Aliidongia dinghuensis: one gene and its partner. The main gene of each other region encodes a partner of the protein of the gene in region 2 in a complex. Links are inferred from orthologs where the notes say so. Each region holds a gene or a part of one and is shown on either strand. Other genes may lie near its edges. The genes, in order: trxB and trxA.

Region 1 (10,887 bases), on a different replicon or contig from region 2:
GGCGCCCTCGCGCTGGGTGATCCAGAGATAGTCGCCGCCGGGCGTGCCGCCGAGGCTGTTGTCCATCTCGAAGCCGTTGCGCACATGACCCGCCGGGTTCCACATGCGCATGTCGAACGGGTGCGGCTGCATGTAATAGATCATCGCCGCCATCAGCTCGCGCTGGTCCGCCAGCAGCGGCAGGTCGAGATACTGCAGGTGGATCTGCGACAGGCTGTTGCCGAGCGTCTGCCAGCCGCGCACCCGGTGCAGCGGGTCGAGCTTGCCGGGGATCGGATGGCCGACCGCCTTGCTGATGTCGCGCGCGCCCAGGAGCAGCACGCAGAGCGCCACATGCAGCACGACGGACCATTGCACGAGCCCGTCCCGCCCCTTCTGCGTGAGATACGCCACGACCAGGATCGTCGCCGTGAGATAGGTCGGTGCCGACCAGTTCGGCTGGGCGCGCGACAGCATCGCCTCGACCAGCATGATGGCGAGCGTCGGCAGCGCGAAGCTCATCAGCAGGAGCGCACGCCGGTCGGCGCCGATGCGCCGGGCGCCCGCGACGATCACGATCAGGGTGCCGAGGAAGATCGGCCCGAACACGCCGAACTGCGCGCCCGCGAACTCGGCGAACGCCTGCGGGTGCAGGCCGTAGTCGCGCACGTTCGCATTGTCGCGGGTGTGCAAGTAGCTGACGAAGCCGTTGGTCGCGTTCCAAACGAAGTTGGGCGCGTAGACCACAAGCGTCAGACCCAGGCTCAGGAGGAACGGCTTCAGGTGGCGCCGCTCGTCCGGCACCAGCAGGAGGAAGCCCAGTGCGGAGGCGAGCCAGAAGCCCGTGGCGTATTTCGAGAGCAGGCCGACACCGCCGGCGATGCCGACGAGGAGCCACCAGCGCTGCCCGCCCTCCTCGCGCGCCCGCACGAAGCCGTAGGTCGCGACCGCCCAGCAGAACAGCAGCGGCACGTCGGTCGAGATGATGAGCGCCGACAGCGAGACCGCCGGCAGCGTGATGAAGGCGATCGTCGACCACGCGGCGATGCGCGCGTCGTAGAGCCGCTTCGCGGTCGCGTGCACGACCAGGCTGGTCACGACATAGAGCAAGGGCGCCGAGACCTTGACCGCCAGGTCCGACGTGCTGAACAGGTGCGTCGTGGCCCAGATCAGCCAAGCGACCATCGGCGGCTTCGAGTAGTAGCCGAACTGGAGTTTCTGGGCCCAGATCCAGTATTGCGCCTCGTCCGGATAGAGGTCGATCGGCTGGCCGGCGAGCCAGAGCAGGCGCAGGAACGTGACGGCGCCCACGATCAGGAGTGCCACGCGGAACATCGGGTCGATCTCGCGGCGCGGCAGGGCCTGGGTCTTGGGCGCGGCGGTCTTGGGCGCGGTCGAGGCCTTCTGAGGCACGGCGGCGGTCGGTTTCTTTGGGGATCTCATGGCGGCGCGACCCTACAGAAACGAGGCCCGCGGCGCTAGAAGGACGCGGGGTCGCAGGCTACCTCTGGCCTCTCTCCAGCCGTCAAGCCCGAGGATGACGGTGGAGAGGTGGACCAACCTGATCACTCGCGCTCGATAGGCCCGCCCTATCCGCGCGATTGATCGCATCCGCCGGTCTCGCATGCTAAGAACGGGGTTTCGGGCCAGGGGGATCGTCGCCATATGGCGCTTCCGTGGCGGCCTTCCAATCTTTGATGGCCCAAAGCCCTTTCCAGCAAGTTCCGGACGACATGGCGCTCAAGATCGAAACCTTCTCGTCGCTCAAGGGCGGCAACAGCTTCTTCAAGGCGGTGACGCATCCGGAGGCGGCGACGCAGGCGGCGGCGCTGATCCGGCGCTTGAGCGAGGCGCGCTCGGTCGCGATCTATGACCCATTGGGCTTCGCCACCGGCTTTGCCGCCGTGCGCGACCTCTCGGCCGTGCGCATCGCCGGCGTCTATGTCCAGGCGGTGACCGACCTCGGCCAGGAGCGGCTCGGCCATGCGACGAAGCCGGTGACGGCGCTCGCCGGAAGTGCGGCCGACCTGGTGTTCGTCACCGCGTTCGATGCCGAGCGCCTCACCCAGCAGATCGCCCATCTCGTCCCGGCCGGCGCCGAGGTCGTGAGCCTGGACGAGCTCCGGCTCGAGCAGAGCCTCATCACCAACCCGCGCAACTATCTCGACCCGCTCAATTTCGCGACCAATTTCGCGTTCTTCCGCGATCGCGACGGCAGCCATAGCCGCGTCGTCACCGCGAATTACTGGTCGAACTACGGCGCCAAGGAGACGGCGCTCGCCTTGACCCTGTTCGATGCCGACGGCCAGGTGCTGGCGCGCTGGCGCGAGGCGCTCCCACCCGGCCAGTCCGCCGTCGTGATCGACAGCCGGCGGGTCCGCGCGCGCTTCGGCCTGCCGGCGTTCGAGGGCCAGCTCTTCATTCATGCAGTCGGCGGCGCAGGCCACGACGTGGTGAAATACGCGCTCGATACGTTCGAAGAGGACGGCCCGTCGCTCTCCTGCACCCACGACGCCAACGCCTGGCCGGCCGATTTCTATGCCGGCCTGCCGGCTCCGCGCGCCGACGAGCGTGTCGTGCTCTGGGTCCAGAACAGCCTGCCGATCGCCATTCCGCCGGGCGGCATCGCGCTCAACCTGATGGGCGACGCGCATATCGTGCCGTTCCCCGAGGAAGTCGCCCCGTTCGCGACCGTGCCGCTCGACGTGGCGAGCCTGCTGCCCGAGGCGCGCTGGCCGCAGCAGATCGAGATCGCCGCCGGCAAATATGTCGTGCGCCCGCGCTACGAAGTGATCCGCGGGCCGCGCACCCGTATCGCCCATCCGAACGTCGAGCGCACGGACCTGAAGCCCGATCCGAAGATCGCCGAGCTTGGCCCTTGGCTCGGCAAAGGCTTCATCCTGCCGGCGCCGATCCTGCCGCCCGCGCAATGGTCGAGCCTGCTGCTGCCGACGCCCATGGCGCTCAGCCAGGCGGCGCTGCCGATCCAGGCGACGGCCTATGACCCGGCCGGCCGCGCGCTCGGCACCAAGCGCTTCGGCCGTCTCGCGCGCCGCGAGTCTGTGGAACTGGCGCTCGACGAGCTCGTCGCCGATGCGACCGCGCTCCCCTGGGGCCATGTCGAGCTGACCTACGACTTCGCTGCCGGCACCGACGTCGACGGCTGGCTGCACGCGCTCTTCCGCTACGAGAACCGGGCGAGCGGCCATGCGGCGGAGACGAGCTTCGGTGCCCATGTCTTCAATACCGTGCTCACCTACAAGGACGAGCCGCAGAGCTATGCCGGCCGGCCGCCGGGGCTTTCGACCCGCCTGTTCCTGCGCCTGGGCGCGGAGCCGCTCGACACGCTCTGCCACCTGGTCTATCCGGCGTCGACGCCTTGGCATCCCTTGTCCGAGACCGACCTCACGCTGCTGGACGCGACGGGCCGCGAGGTCGCACGCCGGCGCGTGCAGATCCCGTGCGGCGGCTCGCTGTTCTGGCGGTATCACGAAACCTTCACCGCCGAGGAGCGCGCAGCCGCCGGCACCGACGCCTATATCGTGGTACGCGACACGACCTGCCGCCTGTTCGGCTATCATGGGCTCGCCGGAACCGACGGCCGATTCAGTCTTGACCATATGTTCGGGTTCTGACCGCGGAGACACACAATCCGTAGACTTTTTCAGCCTTAGCCCTTGCGTTTCAGGGGTAAAACTCAATACTCTCTAAAGCAGTGTGGCCTGCGACAGGCCCGGAGTAGTCATGTCCGAGCGTCATCATACGAAAGTCCTGATCATCGGCGCCGGCCCGGCCGGTTATACCGCGGCGATCTACGCTGCGCGCGCGAACCTGCAGCCGATCCTGGTGCAGGGCATGCAGCCGGGTGGCCAGCTGACGATCACGACCGACGTCGAGAATTACCCGGGCTTCGCCGACGTGATCCAGGGCCCCTGGCTCATGGAGCAGATGCAGAAACAGGCCGAGCATGTGGGCACCAAGATGGTGTTCGACCTCATCACCTCGGTCGATTTCTCGAAGCGCCCGTTCGTGTGCACTGCCGACAGCGGCGACGTGTTCGTGGCCGAGACGGTCATCATCGCGACCGGCGCCCAGGCGCGCTGGCTCAGCGTCCCCGGCGAGGAGACCTATCGCGGCTTCGGCGTCTCGGCCTGCGCCACCTGCGACGGCTTCTTCTTCCGCAACAAGAACATTGCGATCGTCGGCGGCGGCAATACTGCGGTCGAGGAGGCGATCTACCTCACCAACCACGCCGACACGGTGACCTTGATCCACCGGCGCGACAGCCTGCGCGCGGAAAAGATCATGCAGGACCGTCTGTTCGCCAATCCGAAGATCCGCGTCATCTGGAACAGCGCGGTCGAGGAGATCCTGGGCGAGCAAAACCCGCCGCGCGTGACCGGGCTCCGCCTCAAGGACACGGTCACCGGCGACGTGAACCATATGGCGGTTGACGGCTTCTTCGTCGCGATCGGCCATACGCCGGTGACGGAGATTTTCAAGGACCAGATCACGCTGGACCAGGACGGCTACATCGTGACGCGGCCGGACTCGACGGCGACCAACGTGCCGGGCGTGTATGCGGCCGGCGACGTCAAGGACAAGGTCTATCGCCAGGCGGTGACCGCCGCCGGCATGGGCTGCATGGCGGCGCTCGAAGCCGAGAAATTCATCGCGGCCCAAGAGGCCGAAGGGCATCGCAATCATCGCACCGAAGGCGGTACGGCACTGCGCGCAGCCGAGTAAATGCGCGTGCGAGGTCGGTAGCGGGAGGCGTTGGACGGGGGGACTTCCGATTCAGCCCGTGGACTGACGCCAAGTTCGACAGGGGACGGGAATGGACTGGGACAAGCTGCGGGTCTTTCATGCGGTCGCGGAGGCCGGCAGCTTCACCCACGCGGGTGATGCGCTGAACCTCAGCCAGTCGGCGGTCAGCCGGCAGATCAGCGGGCTCGAGGAGAGCCTGCAGGTGCCGCTGTTCCACCGGCATGCGCGGGGCCTCATTCTGACCGAGCAGGGCGAATTGCTCTATCGCACGGCGCGCGACGTGTTCGCGAAGCTGTCGATGACCGAGGCCATGCTGTCGGAGAGCAAGGACCGGCCCAAGGGGCCGCTCAAGGTGACGACGACCGTCGCCTTCGGCTCGGCGTGGCTGACGCCGCGCATCCGCGAGTTCCTCGAGCTCTATCCCGAGATCACCTTGAGCCTGCTGGTCGACGACGGCGAACTCGATCTCTCCATGCGCGAGGCAGACGTCGCGATCCGCATGGCGCCGCCGCGCCAGCCCGACCTGGTGCAGCGTCACCTGATGACCGTGCGCTCGCATGCCTACGCGTCGCCCGACTATCTGAAGAAGCACGGCACGCCGACCCGGCCCGAGGATCTGGACGAGCATCGCACCGTCATCTACGGCGACGATTCGCGGCCGCCGACGCCCAGCATCAACTGGCTGGCCGAGGTCGGCGCCAAGCCGGGAGCCGAGCGCCGGCCGATCCTCAAGGTCAACAACATCTACGGCATCTATCGCGCCGTGCAGAGCGGCCTCGGGATCGGCTCGCTGCCCAATTACATGGGCCAGGAGACGAGCGACCTGGTCCGCGTGCTGCCGGAACTGTCCGGCCCCACGGTCGAAGCCTATTTCGTCTATCCGGAGGAACTGCGCCCGTCGAAGCGTATCGCGGTGTTCCGCGACTTCCTCATCCGCAAGGTCCAGGAATCCCGCCTGACCTAAGCCTAATACCGCTGGCACCTTCAATCGAAACGCCCGCCCTTCCCGCGGGCGTTTTCCACATTGCGGCAAGAGTTCGTCATGAAAACGTCAAATAAACGACAGGCGATGCGTTCTCCGCAGGGGTGACTTGCCCAATTTTAGGGTGGTTTCCGCAGGCAAACTGCCCAAGTATTGCGCTGCGGGATCGATGCGGCGCGCGGCCAACGTGCCCTCCCCCGAACGAATTCGCCGGCGGTCGAGGCCGCCGGCACCGAGTTCCCAAGCGCTCGCGCTTGGGAAAGGGTCTTCGGATCCTACGTCTCCCAGACGTGAAGCCTCCCTGTTGACTCAGGCCGGACCCGCAAGGTGTCCGGCCTTTTTTTCGCGCCCTTGCGAATAGCGCCTTGAACAGGCGGCCATGGCGGTCGCTACAATCAGGGCGTTATTGCGCTGCCATAGATAAAATCTGAAGAATATATTAGGACCTGTAGGCAGACCCTCGGTCGAATCGGCAATCGAGGAGCGACCTTGCCGGCGTCAGAGGCCATCGAACCGCCGTCGAAACGGCTGCAACCCGGATCCCGCACCCGGCAATCCCGGATGCTGATCGCCGGCAGCTGTGTCGTGGCCGTCTGCGTCTTGAGCGTTTTCTTCTGGTCACTCTGGGATTCGCGCCGCAGCGCGCTCGATCACGCCGTGCAGACCGCGCAGAACCTGACCGCGACGCTCGCCCACGATGCGGAACGCAACATCACCAGCTACGATCTCTCGCTGCAGGGCGTCATCGACGGGCTCAAGTTCGACGAAACGAGGACTCTCAAGCCCGACCTCCAGCGCCAGATCCTGTTCGATCGGGCGGCGACGGCGGCGTTCTTCGGCTCCATCACCGTGATCGGCGCCGACGGCCGGATGATGATCGACTCCCAGTCGACCGAGCCGCACTCGGGCGACTATGCCGATCGGGATTATTTCAAGGTCCATCGCGACAATACCGCCGTCGGGCTCTACATCAGCCCGCCGTTCAAGAGCCGCGTGACCGGCGACTGGGAGATCGCGCTCAGCCGCCGGATCAGCAACCCGGACGACAGCTTTGCCGGAGTCGTCGCCGGCAGCCTGAAGCTCGCGTTCTTCCAGAACCTGTTCGACGGCATCGATCTCGGGCCGAACGGGGCGGCCGCCCTGTTCAACGTCGACCGAACCATGATCCTGCGCAAGCCCTACAACCCGTCGGAGTGGGGGCGAAGCCTTCCCCGCTCTCCCCTGTTCCAGAAGCTTGCCCAGAACAGCACCGGCTGGTTCCAATATCACTCGCTCACCGATGGGGTCGAACGGATCGCCGCCTATCAGCGGATCGGCAAGTTCCCGCTCGTCATCAGCATCGCGACCGCCTGCGATACGGTCTTCGCCGAATGGCGCCAGAAGGCGCTGGTCGTGGGGGCCACCATGCTGTTTGCGGCCGGGCTCACGCTGCTGCTCGGCACCTTCGCGCTCAGGGAGCTCAACCGCCGCAGCCTGGCAGAGCAGGCGGCGCTCGAGAACGAGCGGCTCTACCGCCTGCTCGCCGACAATTCCTCGGACCTGATCGTGCTTGCCGACATCGACGGCGTCCGGCGCTTCATTTCGCCCGCGGCGCGCGAACTCTACGGCTACGAGCCCGAAGAGATGATGGGCTCCAACACCTTCGGCGCCGCCCACCCCGAGGACCGGCATTTCCTGACCGATGCGTTCGAGCAGCTGACGAACGGCGCGCCCAGCGCGGTCGCCCAGGTTCGCGCCCAGCGCAAAGGCGGCGACTATGTCTGGGTCGAGACCCACATGCGCCTGGTTCGCGATCCGCTGACCGACGAGTTGCGCGTCCTGGGCCTGATCCGCGACATCAGCCGCCGCCACGAAATCGAGCAGGCGATCCGCGAGAGCGAACTGCAATTCCGCTCGCTCGCCAACAGCGTCAGCGACGTCATCATCCGCAGCGGGCCGGACGGCCGGCTGCGCTACGTCTCGCCGTCGTGCCGCACGGTACTGGGCTACGAGCCGGAAGAGCTGGTCGGCACCAAGCGCGGCACGTTCAGCCATCCGGAGGACCGCGCGCACATTGAGGCACGCATGGCGGCGATCGTGGCGGGCGACGGCGACAATGTCATCGCCTTCCGCGTGATCCGGCGCGACGGCACGACGATCTGGCTGGAAGCGCGCATCTCGCTGGTCCGCGCAGCGGAGACGAACGAGCTTGTGGAGATGATCGCCGTCATGCGCGACATCTCGCAACAGAAGGCGATCGAGGAGCGGCTCGAACGGGCGCGCATCGAGGCGGAGAAAGCGAGCCAGCTCAAGTCCGACTTCCTCGCCAACATGAGCCACGAGATCCGCACGCCGATGAACGGCATCATCGGCATGACGGGCCTGCTGCTCGCGACCCGGCTCGACCCCGAGCAGCGGCGCTTCGCCGATGCCGTGCGCATCTCCGCCGACGCGCTGCTGTCGGTCATCAACGACATTCTCGACCTGTCCAAGCTCGAGGCGGGCAAGCTCAACCTCGAGACCGTGCCGTTCGATTTCTCGACGATCGTCGAGAACTGCGTCGAGCTCATGACGGCCAAGGCGCTCGACAAGGGCATCACACTCACCGCCGAAGTGGCTGAGCGGGCCTACCTGCCCCACCTCGGCGATCCGACGCGGCTCCGGCAGATCATCCTCAATCTCCTGTCGAATGCGGTGAAATTCACCGACCACGGCTTCGTCTCGATCAAGGTCAAGGCGACGGCGCTCGCGACCGGCGCGTCGTTCATCCGGATCCATGTCGAGGATTCCGGCATCGGCATGGACGAAACGGTGAGAGCGAAGCTGTTCCGGAAATTCGAGCAGGCCGACACGTCGGTCGCCCGGCGCTTCGGCGGCACCGGCCTGGGCCTCGCCATCTCCAAGCAGCTGATCGATCGCATGGGCGGCCGCATCGGCGTCTCGAGCACGCCCGGCTACGGCAGCCGCTTCACCGTCGAGCTCACGCTGCCGGTGACCGACACCGCGCCCGTGGATCTGGTGCCAGAGGACAAGACGGCGCGCGACAAGGCCTCGGGCGGAAGCACCGCGCCAGGCGCCTCGCCGCTGCCGCCCGTCGCAAGCAAGGCCGGGCGCATCCTGGTCGCCGAAGACAATGCGGTGAACCAGCTGCTGGTCGTGACCCTGTTGACCGATGCCGGCTATGCGGTCGACGTGGCGGAGGATGGGACCGAGGCGGTCGCCGCGGTCAAGCAGCAGGCCTACGATCTCATCCTGATGGACGCGCAGATGCCGAACATGGACGGGCTGCAGGCGACGCAGGAGATCCGCAAGCTCGCCAACGGCCGGGGCCGCGTGCCGATCATCGCGCTCACCGCCAACGCGATGGCGGGCGACCGCGAGCATTACATCGCGGCCGGCATGGACGATTACCTGTCGAAGCCGCTCGACGCGGCGACCATGCTGGCGATGGTCTCGAACTGGATCGGCCAGCACCGCGCCGACGTGGGATGGAAAAAAGAGGCCGGATGAGGCAAAGCTGCGCGCCAATCCATTCATTCTGGAACAGGTGCGTGATGGCGAAGATGTTGGGCCGGTTCAAGCATATCAACCGGGGAATCCTGATCGAGAACGGCCGCGAGATCGAATTCTGCATTCAGTTCAAATCCGGCGACGAATGCACGGTGCAGCTGCCGGTCGACGAGATCCCGCGGGTCGTCCGCTTCCTCGAGGCGCTCGAGATGCAGGCGAAGGAAGAATAGAGCATGGCTGCATTGGCTGGAGCCAGCCAATGCAGCCATGCTCTAACTATTTGATTAGGGACGGATTCACGAATTGACTGAAATCGCCACGCGATTCCAGTCAATTCGATCCGCCCCTAGATCAGCTGCCGGCAGATCTCGTCGCTGACGGCGCACAGCCGTTCCAGATGGGCCGCCACCATATCTTCGACGCTGCTCCGCTCGACGCGGGCGCCGATGTTCATGGCGGCGATGACCCGGCCGTCGTACCGGCGGATCGGCACCGCCAGCGACCGGAAGCCGCTCTCGGCCTCCTGGTCGACGAGCGCGTAGCCGCGGGTCCGGGTCTCCAGCACCGCGGCCCTGAGAGCTGCCTTGTCGGTGATCGTCACGGCGGTGACGGCGACCGGCATCAAGACCTCGAAATAGCGATCGAGCGCCAGATCCGGCAATGCGGCGAGCAAGACCCGCCCGAGTGCCGAGCAATAGGCCGGGACGCGGAAGCCGATTCCGGCGCCAGCTGCCATCAGGCGCTGCGGCGACGCGTGGGCGATCATGACGACCTGGTCATCAAGCAGCACAGCCGCCGAGACGGCTTCGCCGAATTCCGCCGACAAGGCGTCGCACGCCGGCTGCAGGATCGTCGAGATCTGGTTCGACAGCAGATAGCTGCCGGCGAGCGTCAGCACCTTGGGCGTCAGGCGGTAGAGCTTGCCGTCGCTCTCGGCGAAGCCCAGGTGTGTCAGCGTGTAGAGCGCGCGTCGGGTCGTCGCCCGGGGCAGGTCGACCAGGCGCGCGATGTCGCTCAAGGTCAGCGGACCGCGCTCGGTGCCGAACGCCGTCAGTACGGCGAGCCCGCGGGCGAGCGCTTCGGAAAAGTCCGGGCCGAGGCCGTTCTCGATCCGAGCGGCCGCATCTTGTGATCGAAGTTTCGCCATGGCTGCTGTCTATCAGGTGGCAGCGGCCTGATCCAGCAGCGCGCGCAGATCGGTGCTCTCGTCCGCCGCCTGCTGCGGCGTGAGCGGCGCACGGCGCGCCAACAGCTTGCGGGCGGTCAGGTGATCACCGGGCCGGTTCACCGTGTCGACAGCGATCAGCCGCTGGCCGCGGAAATAGAACAGGGCGAAGCGGTCGCTTTCGGCGTTCCCGCGCATCGCGACCTCGTCATAGCCGGCGGCGAGGCCGGCGGACTGCACCTTGAAGTCATATTGATCCGACCAGAACCACGGAACCGGCCGCGCGGGCGGCGCGTGGCCCGTCGCGGCCGCGGCGGCGGCCCGGGCCTGGTCGCCGGCGTTCTGCACGGATTCCAGGCGAATGAGACGTCCACCCTGCTCGGCGCAGGCGCAGTCGCCGGCCGCAAAGACGTCGGGCACGCTTGTTTGCGCCCGGTCATCGACCACAACCACCCCCGAGCAGGTGGCGAGGCCGGCATCGATAGCGAGCTCGCCGTTCGGCACG
Region 2 (10,902 bases):
TCGACGCCAATGGCCTGCCGCGCCGGGTCGGCGCCGGCGAGATCGCGCCCTACCTCTATGCCGGCGTGCAGATCCTGTCGCCGCAGCTGTTCGGGGACGCGCCGGCGGGCGCCTTCTCGCTCAACCGGATCTACGACCGGGCGCTCGCGGCCGGCCGCCTGGGTGCCATCGTCCATGACGGCGAATGGTACACGGTGACCGACGAAGCGGGCCTGGAGGAGGTCCGCGCCCATCTCGCCCGGCGCCGGACCGAGCGCTAGGCGCCGATGGAGCCCGCCCCGGCCGGCATCGATGGCGCGCGGATTTTCACGATTCCGGCCACGCTGCCGTTCCTCGATGCGCTCGTCGCGGGCTTGGCCGAGCGCTTCGGCCCCTCGCCGCTGGCGCTCGCGGAAGCGACCATCCTGCTGCCGAGCCGCCGCGCCTGCCGAGCGCTCAGCGACGCATTCCTCAAGGCCTCGGGCGGGCGGCCGATGCTGCTGCCCCGGCTCGCGGCGCTCGGCGACATCGACGCGGACGAGATCGAGCTCACCGCCGGCGGCGCGCTCGCCGACACGCTCGACCTGCCGCCGGCGATAGCACCCCTGCGCCGCCGCCTGCTGCTGGCGCGGCTGATCCATCGCTGGGGCGAGCGGCGCGACGGCTCGCCGATCCTGCCGGGCCAGGCCGTGGCCCTTGCCGACGACCTCGCCCGCCTCATCGACCAGGCCTGGACCGAGGAGGTCGGGTTCGACCGGCTCGACCGGCTGGTGCCGGCGGAGCTGGCGCGCCACTGGCAGATCACGGTCGATTTCCTGAAGATCGTGACCGAGCATTGGCCCGCCCTGCTGGCGGACGAGGGCGCGATCGACCCGGCCGACCGGCGCAACCGGCTGATCCGGGCGCAGACGGCCGCCTGGCGCGCGGCGCCCCCCGCGGGCCCGGTCATCGCCGCCGGCTTCGGCAGCGCCATCCCGGCCGCGGCCGAGCTGCTGGGCCTGATCGCGACCCTGCCGCACGGCGCCGTCGTGCTGCCCGGCGTCGAGACCGGCGCCGACGCGGACCTGTGGCTCGCGATCGGCCAGGACCCGACCCATCCGCAATACGGCCTGGCGCGGCTGCTTACCCACCTGGGTGTCGCGCACGACGACCTGCCGTCTTGGCCGGCGCCGGGCATCGAACCCGCCGCCCCGGCGCGGGCCGATCTCCTCAGCGAGATGATGCGGCCGGCCGCGGTCAGCGACCGCTGGCGCGGGCTCGGCGCGCTTTCGTCGGACGCGACGCGCGGCCTCGCCCGGCTCGACTGCCCGGGGCCGCAGGAAGAGGCCGGCACGATCGCGCTCCTGATGCGCCATCGGCTGGAGACGCCCGGCTCGACCGCCATGCTGGTGACGCCGGACCGCGGCCTCGCCCGGCGCGTCGCGGCCGAGCTCAAGCGCTGGGACATCGAGATCGACGATTCCGCCGGCGTGCCGCTCAATCAGACCCCGCCGGGCGTGCTGCTGCGGCTCTTGGCCGACGCCGCGGCCGAGGATCTGGCACCGGTGCCGCTGCTGTCGCTCCTGAAGCACCCGCTCGTCTCGGGCGGCATGGCGCGCGGCAGCTTCCGCGCCGCGGTGCGCCGGCTCGAGCGGCTCTGCCTGCGCGGGCCCCGTCCGGCTCCGGGCCTTACCGGCCTGCGCCGCATTGCTGAAGACACCAATGAGGACTTGGCTCCGCTGGTCGATCGGCTCGAGCGGCTGCTGGGTCCGTTCCTTGCCGAGATCGCAGCGCCGGAGACGACATTGCAGGCGGCGCTCGCGGCCGGGATCGCGACAGCGGAAGCCTTGTGCGCGACGGACGACACGGCCGGCGCCGCGGTGCTGTGGGCCGAGGAGGCCGGTGACAGCCTCGCCAATTTCGTGGCGGAGCTGCACGAGGCGGCGACAGGCTTCCCGCCCGTCGCCGGCGCCGATTATCCGGTGCTGCTCGAAGCGCTGCTCGCCGGCGGCGTCGTGCGCCCGCGCTTCGGCAAGCATCCGCGCCTGCAGATCCTGGGCACGCTCGAAGCGCGGCTGCAGCAGGCCGACCTCGTCATTCTCGGCGGCCTCAACGAAGGCGTCTGGCCGCCCGACGCCGTGGCCGATCCCTGGCTGTCGCGCCCGATGCGCCGCGATTTCGGCCTGGAGCCGGCGGAGGCGCTGATCGGCCTCGCCGCCCACGACTTCACCATGGCGGCGACCGCGGGTGAGGTCGTGCTGACGCGCGCCATCCGGGCCGAGGGGGCACCGACCGTGCCGTCGCGCTGGCTCCTGCGGCTCGACACGGTGCTGCGCGCCGGCGGCGGCGCGCTCGACACGGCGCGCGTGCTGCCGTTCCTCGCCTGGCAGGCCCGGCTCGACACGCCGGACGCGGTCCGGCCCTGCGCCCCGCCGGCGCCGACCCCGCCCAGCCACGCCCGGCCGCGCCGCCTGTCGGTGACCGAGATCGAGACCTGGATGCGCGATCCCTACGCGATCTATGCGCGCCATGTCTTGAAGCTGCGCCCGCTCGACCCGCTCGACGCCGATCCGGGCGTGGCCGAGCGCGGCACCTTCATCCACGAAGCGCTTGACCGCTTCATCCGCGAGCGCACGCCGGCAGCGGAGCCCTTGACCCAGCTCGTCGCCATCGGGCGCGAGGTGTTCGGCGAGGCGCTCGCCCGGCCCGGCGTCTGGGCCTTCTGGTGGCCGCGCTTCCTGCGCATCGCGGACTGGTTCGTCGCGGCCGAGGCCGAGCGGCGGCCCGCGATCCTCGAGAGCTTCACCGAATGCCGCGGGCGGCTCGAGCTCGAAACCGCGGGCGGCCGCTTCCTGGTCGAGGGCAAGGCCGACCGGATCGACTTGCTCCGTGACGGCGGCGCCGCCCTCATCGACTACAAGACCGGCGGCGTGCCCCGGCCCGAGGAGGTGCAGCTGGGATATGCCCCGCAGCTGCCGCTCGAGGCCGCGATGCTGCAGAGTGGCGGCTTCCAGCCGGTCCCGGCGCGCGCCGTCACCGACCTCGCCTTCTGGCGGCTCACCGGCAACGATCCGCCGGCCGAGATCAGCCCCGCCGGCGGCAAGGACGCCAACCCGGCCGAGCTTGCCCGGGCGGCCCGGCTCGGCCTCGAACGGCTGGTCACACGCTACGACGATCCCTCGACACCCTATCGCTCGCTGCCGCGGCCGGAGCGCGCCGGGCGCTACCGCGACTATGACCATCTGGCGCGCGTCGCCGAATGGGGCTCGGTGAGCGGCGAATGAGCCCCGATCACGACAAGATCGACCCAACCAAGGTTCAGCAGCTGGCGTCGGACGGTCGGGCCTCGGTCTGGGTCGCGGCCTCCGCCGGCACCGGCAAGACCAAGGTTTTGACCGACCGGCTCTTGAATCTGCTCTTGGCCGACACGCCGCCCAGCAGGCTGCTGTGCCTGACCTTCACCAAGGCCGCCGCGGCCGAAATGGCGAACCGGCTCAACGAGCGCCTGTCGGGCTGGGCGACCGAGACCGATGCGCGGCTGCGTGCGGACGTCGCGGGCCTGATCGGCGAGGCGGAGCGCAATGTGCCGCCGGAGATGCTCGACCGCGCGCGCCGGCTGTTCGCGCGCGTGCTCGACACGCCGGGCGGCATGCGCATCCTCACCATCCATGCGTTCTGCCAGTCCGTGCTGCGCCGTTTCCCGCTCGAAGCCGGCCTGCCGCCGCAGTTCGAGGTCATGGACGACCGCAGTGCCACCGAGCTGTTGGAGGAAGCGCGCCTCGGCGTGCTGACGGCGGCGCGCGCGGCGGCGGACGACCTGGGCGCCGCGCTCGACGAGGTCACGCGCCATGCGGGCGAGCTCGCCTTCGCCGAGCTGATGCAAGCGCTGACGACAGAGCGCGGCCGGCTCGCCCAGCTGATCGCCGAGGCCGGCGGGCTGGCGCCCTATCTCGAGCATCTGCACCGGCGCCTGGGGGTCGCCCCCGGCGAGACGGAGGAGAGCGCCGTCGCCGCGGCTTGCCGCGAGGCAGCCTTCGACGGCGCCGGCCTGCGGCACGCGACGGAAGCGCTCAACGGCGGCAGCAAGACCGACGCCGCGCGCGGTGCTTGCCTCGCCGCCTGGCTCGGCGATCCCGAGGGCCGCCCGGCACGCTTCGCCGACTATGCCGCGGCCTTCCTCACGGCCGAGGGCGAGCCGCGCAAGACGCTTGCCACCAAGGCCGTGCTGACGGCGGATCCTCGTATCGGCAACGTGCTGGCGGCCGAGCAGGCGCGCATCAAGCGGGTCCGCGACCGGTTGGCGGCTGTCGTCGTGGCCCGGGCGAGCGCCGGGCTCGCCCGCCTCGCCGCCGGCTTCCTCGACGCCTATGAAGCGGAAAAGCGCCGGCGCGGGCTGCTCGACTACGACGACCTGATCCTGGCAACGCGCGACTTGCTCGACCGGCCCGGCATCGCGCCCTGGGTGCTGTTCAAGCTCGACGGCGGCATCGACCATATCCTGATCGACGAGGCACAGGATACGAACCCGGACCAGTGGCGCGTAGTCGAGGCGCTCGCCGCCGAGTTCTTCGCCGGCGAAGGTGCCGCCCCGCCGGTGCGCACGATCTTCGCGGTCGGCGACGCCAAGCAGTCGATCTTCAGTTTCCAGCGCGCCGACCCGCAGGAATTCCTGCGCATGCAGCGGCATTTCGCCCGGCGGGTGACCGAGGCCGACCGGCTGTGGCGCGAGGTGCCGCTGCAGGTCTCGTTCCGCTCGACCGCGGCGGTGCTGGAGACGGTCGACGCGGTGTTCGCCCTCGATGAGGCGCGCGCGGGGGTGGCGCTCGACGGCGCCCTCATCCAGCATACGCCATTCCGCGCCGGCCATGCCGGCCGCGTCGAGCTGTGGCCGGCCTTGAAGCCTGACGACGACGAGGAAGAAGAGCCCTGGGCCGAGCCGGTCGAGCAGCGCGCGATCGAGGCGCCGCGCGGCCGGCTCGCCCGCCGCATCGCCGCCACCATCGCCCATTGGATCCGCACGGGCGAGCCGCTGCCGGCGCGCGGCCGGCCGGTCCGCGCCGGCGACGTGCTGATCCTGGTCCGGCGCCGCGGTGGCTTCGTGACCGAGCTGGTGCGCGAGCTGAAGCAGGCAGGCGTGCCGGTTGCCGGTGCCGACCGCATGGTGCTGACCGCCCAGCTTGCCGTCATGGATCTGGTGGCGCTCGGCCGCGTGCTGCTGCTGCCCGACGACGACCTGACGCTGGCCTCAGTGCTGAAGAGCCCGCTCCTCGGGCTCGACGAGGACGCGCTCTATCGCCTGGCCCACGGCCGCGACGGCAGCCTGTGGCAGGCGCTGGCGACGGCGGACGAGCCCGCCATGGTCGTGGCGCGCGACACGCTCGGCCGGCTCCTGGCGCGCGCCGATTTCGTGCCGCCCCATCGGCTTTACGCGGAGTTCCTGGGCGCCGGCGGCGCCCGCCGGCGGCTGATCGGCCGGCTTGGCCCCGAGGCGGCTGACGCGATCGACGAGTTCCTGGCCCAGACCCTCGCCTACGAGCGCGCCCATGTCCCTTCGCTCGAAGGCTTCCTCTCCTGGCTCGAGCGCGGCGAAGCGGACATCAAGCGCGACCTCGACCAGGGCGGCCGCGACGAGGTCCGCATCATGACGGTCCACGGCTCGAAGGGGCTGCAGGCGCCGATCGTGTTCCTGCCCGACACGGTGCAGGCGCCGGTGCAGCTGCCGCCGCTGCTGTGGCCGGCCGGCGCCGGCCTGATGCTGTGGCGCCCGGCCAAGGGTGCCGGCGAGCTGATGAGCGAGGCCGCGCGCAGTGCCGCGCGGGCCCGGCGCGACGAGGAATATCGCCGCCTGCTCTATGTGGCGCTGACGCGTGCCGAGGACCGGCTCTATGTCGCCGGCTGGCGCGGCAAGCGCGACCAGGCCGGCTCCTGGTACGACCTGATCGACGCCGGGCTCGCCCACATCGGCCGGGTGGAAGCGGTCGCCGGCCCGCCCGGCCACGAGCCGTTTCCGAAATGCTGGGTCCATGACACGCCGCAAAGCGCGCCGGCCAGAGCCGACACTCGCCCGACCGAGGCGGCCCTGAGCGACGAGGCGCTGCCCGACTTCGCGCTCCGGCCCCGGCCCGACGAGCCGTCGCCGCCCCGACCGCTCGTGGCCTCCCGGCCGAGCGAGGCGGAGCCGGCGGCGACCTCGCCGCTCGGCCCCGGCAACGATTCAAGGGGCAACGATACCAGGCGCTTCCAGCGCGGCCTCTTGATCCATCGCCTGATGCAGTCCCTGCCGGATCTCACGGAGGCGGCGCGCGAGCCGGCGGCACGGCGCTTCCTCGCCCAGCCGGCCCACGGGCTCGACCCGGCCGAGCAGAACGCCATCGCGCGCGAGACGCTGGCGGTGCTGCGCCATCCGGAATTCGGGCCGCTGTTCGGTCCGGGCTCGCGCGCCGAGGTGCCGGTCGTCGGCCTCGTCGACGGGCGCGCGCTCAACGGCCGGATCGACCGGTTGGTCGTGACCGCCGAGGCGGTCATGATCGTCGACTACAAGACCAATCGGCCCCCGCCGGTCGAGGCCGCCGCCGTGGCGCCGGCCTATGTCGAGCAACTGGCGGCCTATCGCGCGGCCCTGGCTCTGATCTACCCCGGCCAGCGCATCCGCACGCTGCTGCTATGGACCGACGGGCCGCGGCTCATGGAGATCGCGCCTGGGGACGGTGCTCAGGGGATCTCGTAGACGGTGACGTGATGGCCGACTCCGCGCAGCAAATGGTCCTGCGCCTTCGGCCTGATGCCGTTCGCCGCCAGCAGCCGCGCCGCCTCGGCATTATCCACGACCTGCTCGCTCGCGAAGATCGAGCGCGAGACGGCCAGGCCCTGGACGCGCGAGGCGATATTGACGGTCTGGCCGAAATAATCCTGCCGCTCGTTCAGCATCACGGCGAGGCACGGGCCTTCGTGGATGCCGATCTTGACCAGCAGGTCCGCGTCGAGGTCGCGCAGTGCCTCGCGCATGCTGAGCGCCGCCGCGATCGCCCGGTCCGGCGTCGGGAAGGTCGCCATGACCGCGTCGCCGATCGTCTTGACCACGGCGCCCGCCTCAGCCGCGACGATCCGGTGCAGCACCTCGAAATGCGCCCGCACCAGGTCGAAGGCGACCAGGTCGCCGACACGCTCGTAGAGCTCGGTCGAGCCCTTGAGGTCGGTAAAGAGGAACGTGAGGCTGGTGATCTTGAGCCGCTGGTTGATGTTGAGCGTCTCGGTCCGATAGAGGTCGCGGAAGGTCTGGTTGGTGAGCAGCCGCTTCGCCGTGAGGAAGGGCTTGCGTCGGCCAAGCAGCTCGTGGAGCGCGTCGCCGGCGGCCCAGACGCCGGGCAGCGTGCGCGTGTCGCTCTGGTTCTCGATCGCGATGCGCAGCGGGCCGGGCGCCATCTGCAAGGTCCCGGTCGAGGCGTGGCCGCGGTCCAACACGATCGACAGCGTGTGCCGCTCGCGCGTCGGCTCGCCCTCGACCTGGATGAACTGCGCCGCGTGGGTCACCGGGTCGAACAGGATGAAGAAGCCGGCCGGCAGCTGCAGCGACAGGATGGCCTTGTCGCCGCTCGGCAGTTCGACCGATTCGAGCACGATTTCCTCGAGTATCGCGTCGAGCGTCGCGTCGTCCGGCACGTCGACGCCGGAGCTCCAGAACACCTGTCGGAAATATTCCGCAAAGGGCAGCGTGTGCGGCTCGTGCGCCGTGATGTGGCGGATGCGCGGGCTGACCGTGAACGTCACCTCGACCATCTCGTCGAGCGTCGGCTCATAGCCGGCGGCGCAGAGCGCGCATTCATATTCCTCGCGATCGACCGTCTTCAGCGTGGACCCGGCGTCGAGCACGCCGCCACAGCCGGGACAGAGCACGTTCCACCAGAGCTCGAAGATGCCGAGCCGGGCCGCATGCAGGAAGGCCGCGATCACGGCCTCTTCGTCCAGGGACCGCCTGGCCGCGAAATCGAGCGCATTCACCCGGCAGAGGTCGCGGTCCGGCGCGTTCGCGACCTGCCCCTCGATCGCCTCCGCCACCGCCGGATCGGCGACCTGCCTGAGGCTGGCGAAGAGGGCCTCGGCTTCGCTGGACAACTGCATGGCAGAATCTCGACAGCACGACTAACCGAGTCCGAAGATTAGCACCGCCCCCGGTTCGGCAACAGGCATTCGGGCGGTAGGGCGGCTCACAATCCCGTCAGGTCCTGACGGCACGGGTCGACAAGGGGTGGTAGCCGCACGGCACCCATGAAACAATCTATCGCTCGTCGCCTTGACCTTGGATTCCCGCAACCCCTAATCTTGTCCAGTCTGGCGGGTTGTGGCCCGCCCCACGCGTTTTCGGGGCGCCGTTTGGGCACCCGCAGGAGATTTGATCCCATGTCCGCGCTTACGACGAAGGTTTCCGATTCGAGCTTCGAGGCCGATGTGCTGACCGCCCCGGGTCCGGTCCTGGTGGACTTCTGGGCGGAGTGGTGCGGCCCCTGCAAGATGATCGCCCCGGCGCTGGACGAGATCGCCGAGCAGTTCGCCGGCAAGATCACGATCGCCAAGGTCAATATCGACGAGAACCCGAGCACCCCGGCCAAGTACGGCGTGCGTGGCATCCCGACCCTGATCATCTTCAAGAACGGCCAGGTCGCGGCCCAGAAGATCGGCGCGCTGCCGAAGAGCAAGCTTGTCGAGTGGGTCTCCCAGTCGATCTGAACGCTGGCGATCTGAACGCGCTGGCGATCTGAACGCGCTGGCGATTTGAGCGCGATGTTACGGAAGGTCAGGCTGGCCGGCGCGCCAGCCTGACTGTCTCGCGCCCATAGAGGGCGAGCGCCGTCCAGATGACGGCGAAGCAGGCGAGCTTCGTTCGCCCGAACGGCTCGCCATAGACGAACGCGCCGAGCAGGAACGCCATGCTTGGCGTCAGGAACTGCATGAGGCCCAGCGTCGAAAGCTTGAGCCGGCGCGCTGCCGCCGCATAGGCGATGAGCGGCACGGCCGTGACCACGCCCGACAAGGCCAGGAGCGTCGAGGTGCCCGGCAGCGCCGCGCCGAAATGGATGGTCCCGGCGGCCGCCTGCCAGGCGAGGTAGATCGCCGCGAACGGCACCAAGAGGAAACATTCGAGCGTGTTGCCAGGCAGTGCTTCGACCCGGACCGTCTTCCGCACCAGCCCGTAGAAGCCGAAGCTGATCGCGAGCACCAATGCCCGCCAGATCTCGCCTTCGGTGCCGAACGCCAGCGCCGCCACGGCACCCAACGCCATGAGGCAGGCGACGAGCTGCAGGCGCGTCAGCCGCTCGCCCAGCACCAGCCGGCCGAGCGCCACATTGGTGAGCGGCGCCAGGAAATAGCCGAGGCTCGCCTCGAGCACGTGGCCCGACGTGATGGTCGCGACATAGGTCAGCCAGTTGACGCCGATCAGCAAGGCCGAGAGCCCGATCAGGCCCACGACGCGCCCATCGCGGAGCGCCCGGCGAAAGGCCGCGACGCCACCACCCAGGGGCAGCAGCACAGCCATGAAGACCGCCGACCAGACGATGCGGTGGCTCAGCACCTCAACCGCCGGGACAGCGGCCAGGAGCTTGAAATAGCTGGGGAACAGCCCCCAGGTGAGGAACACGCCCAGCGCCAGCAGCAATCCGACGCGCTGGCTGCGCGCCTGGTCGATCGTACTCACGCTTGCGTCGTGCCGTGCATTACTGCGCCAAGCGGCGCAGGCCCAGGCCGGCGACGACGAGCCATGCCAGGATGAAGGCGGTGCCGCCGATCGGCACGATCGAGCCGAAGGCGCCCAAGCCCACCGTGGCCGAGACGAGCAAGCCACCGCCGAACAGCACCATGCCGACCAGGAACAGCCAGAAGGCGATGTCGACGAGCCAGCCGCCGGTGCCGGCCCGGCCGACCTGTGCGAGGCCGACGAGAGCAACCGCATGGATCATGAGGTAGCGCGAGGCGAGATCGACCAGCTGCCGCGCATGATCGTCGGCAACCACGTGGGTTCCGACGGCGCCGGCCGCAACCCCGACAGCCCCACCGAGCCCCGCTGCCAAAAGGAATTTACCGGCCACCGTCACCTCTTCCGGATGCTTCTGATACGACCCCTGATAGCACGCCCCAAGAGACCCTGCGCGGCCCCGTGCCCCGACCGGGGAGCGCGGCAGACCTGCTCAGAACGGCCTGTCGCTTTCGAGTCGCCTTCGCCATATTGTGCACCGCAGTGGTAGGAGGCGGCCGCGAGATGCGCCGCCCCATGGGATTGATCCGATCCTCGGATCTTCGAACTCGTTCCCTTGAGCACCACTCGTTTTCGCCCACCCCCATGGGACGGCGAAGAGATTGTTGGTGCTCCGGAACCCCATCGAATGGTTGCGGCGTACCCCGGCGTTTTTCCGGGCGGACGGGTCCGACGGAAAGACGAGATCCCTTTTCGCGCCCCGTTCGAGGAATTGTCCTTGCTGTTTTCCGATTTCGCCCTGCCGCCCCAAGTCCTGAAGGCCCTCGAGCAGGAGGGCTATAACGAACCCACCCCCATCCAGGCCCAGGCCCTGCCGATCGTGCTCGAAGGCCGCGACCTGATTGGCAGCGCCCAGACCGGCACCGGCAAGACCGCCGCCTTCGTGCTGCCGGCCTTGGCCCGCCTCGCCGAGTTCAAGCAGCCCCGGCCGCGTGGCCCCCGGGTCCTGGTGCTGGCGCCGACGCGCGAGCTCGCGACCCAGATCCTCGACGCCACGCGCAAGCTCGGCAAGTTCATGCGGCTCAACACGGTGTCGATCCTGGGCGGCATGCCCTATCGCCTGCAGCTGCAGCTCCTGTCACGGCCGGTCGACCTCATGGTCGCGACGCCGGGCCGGCTCATCGACCATCTGGAGCGCGGCCGCGTGAGCCTCGCCGACCTCGAGATGCTCGTGCTCGATGAAGCCGACCGCATGC

The links.
Region 1: the proteins of trxA (region 2) and trxB are in contact, whole or in part, in a crystal structure (PDB 1F6M), measured with the Escherichia coli proteins. The link is inferred for Aliidongia dinghuensis from one-to-one orthologs.

The regions. Positions count from the first base shown.
Region 1 is NZ_BMJQ01000022.1:32,818-43,704, forward strand. What follows is about bases 2,929-5,724. They hold trxB (thioredoxin-disulfide reductase), read left to right. Parts: upstream 2,929-3,723; coding sequence 3,724-4,725; downstream 4,726-5,724. Other genes in these bases: IEY58_RS29895 (hypothetical protein), read left to right, coding at 2,929-3,614; IEY58_RS29905 (LysR family transcriptional regulator), read left to right, coding at 4,817-5,710. Also shown: IEY58_RS29890 (ArnT family glycosyltransferase), read right to left, coding at 1-1,392; more of IEY58_RS29895, read left to right, coding at 1,677-2,928; IEY58_RS29910 (PAS domain S-box protein), read left to right, coding at 6,290-9,217; IEY58_RS29915 (hypothetical protein), read left to right, coding at 9,262-9,447; IEY58_RS29920 (IclR family transcriptional regulator domain-containing protein), read right to left, coding at 9,564-10,364; IEY58_RS29925 (NAD(P)/FAD-dependent oxidoreductase), read right to left, coding at 10,377-10,887.
Region 2 is NZ_BMJQ01000010.1:125,569-136,470, forward strand. What follows is about bases 7,208-10,018. They hold trxA (thioredoxin TrxA), read left to right. Parts: upstream 7,208-8,355; coding sequence 8,356-8,682; downstream 8,683-10,018. Other genes in these bases: IEY58_RS19335 (adenylate/guanylate cyclase domain-containing protein), read right to left, coding at 7,208-8,076; rarD (EamA family transporter RarD), read right to left, coding at 8,750-9,649; IEY58_RS19350 (DUF423 domain-containing protein), read right to left, coding at 9,669-10,018. Outside these bases: IEY58_RS19320 (nucleotidyltransferase family protein), read left to right, coding at 1-260; double-strand break repair protein AddB, read left to right, coding at 267-3,242; double-strand break repair helicase AddA, read left to right, coding at 3,239-6,685; more of IEY58_RS19335, read right to left, coding at 6,670-7,207; more of IEY58_RS19350, read right to left, coding at 10,019-10,040; IEY58_RS19355 (DEAD/DEAH box helicase), read left to right, coding at 10,425-10,902. UniProt on the Escherichia coli protein: Participates in various redox reactions through the reversible oxidation of its active center dithiol to a disulfide and catalyzes dithiol-disulfide exchange reactions.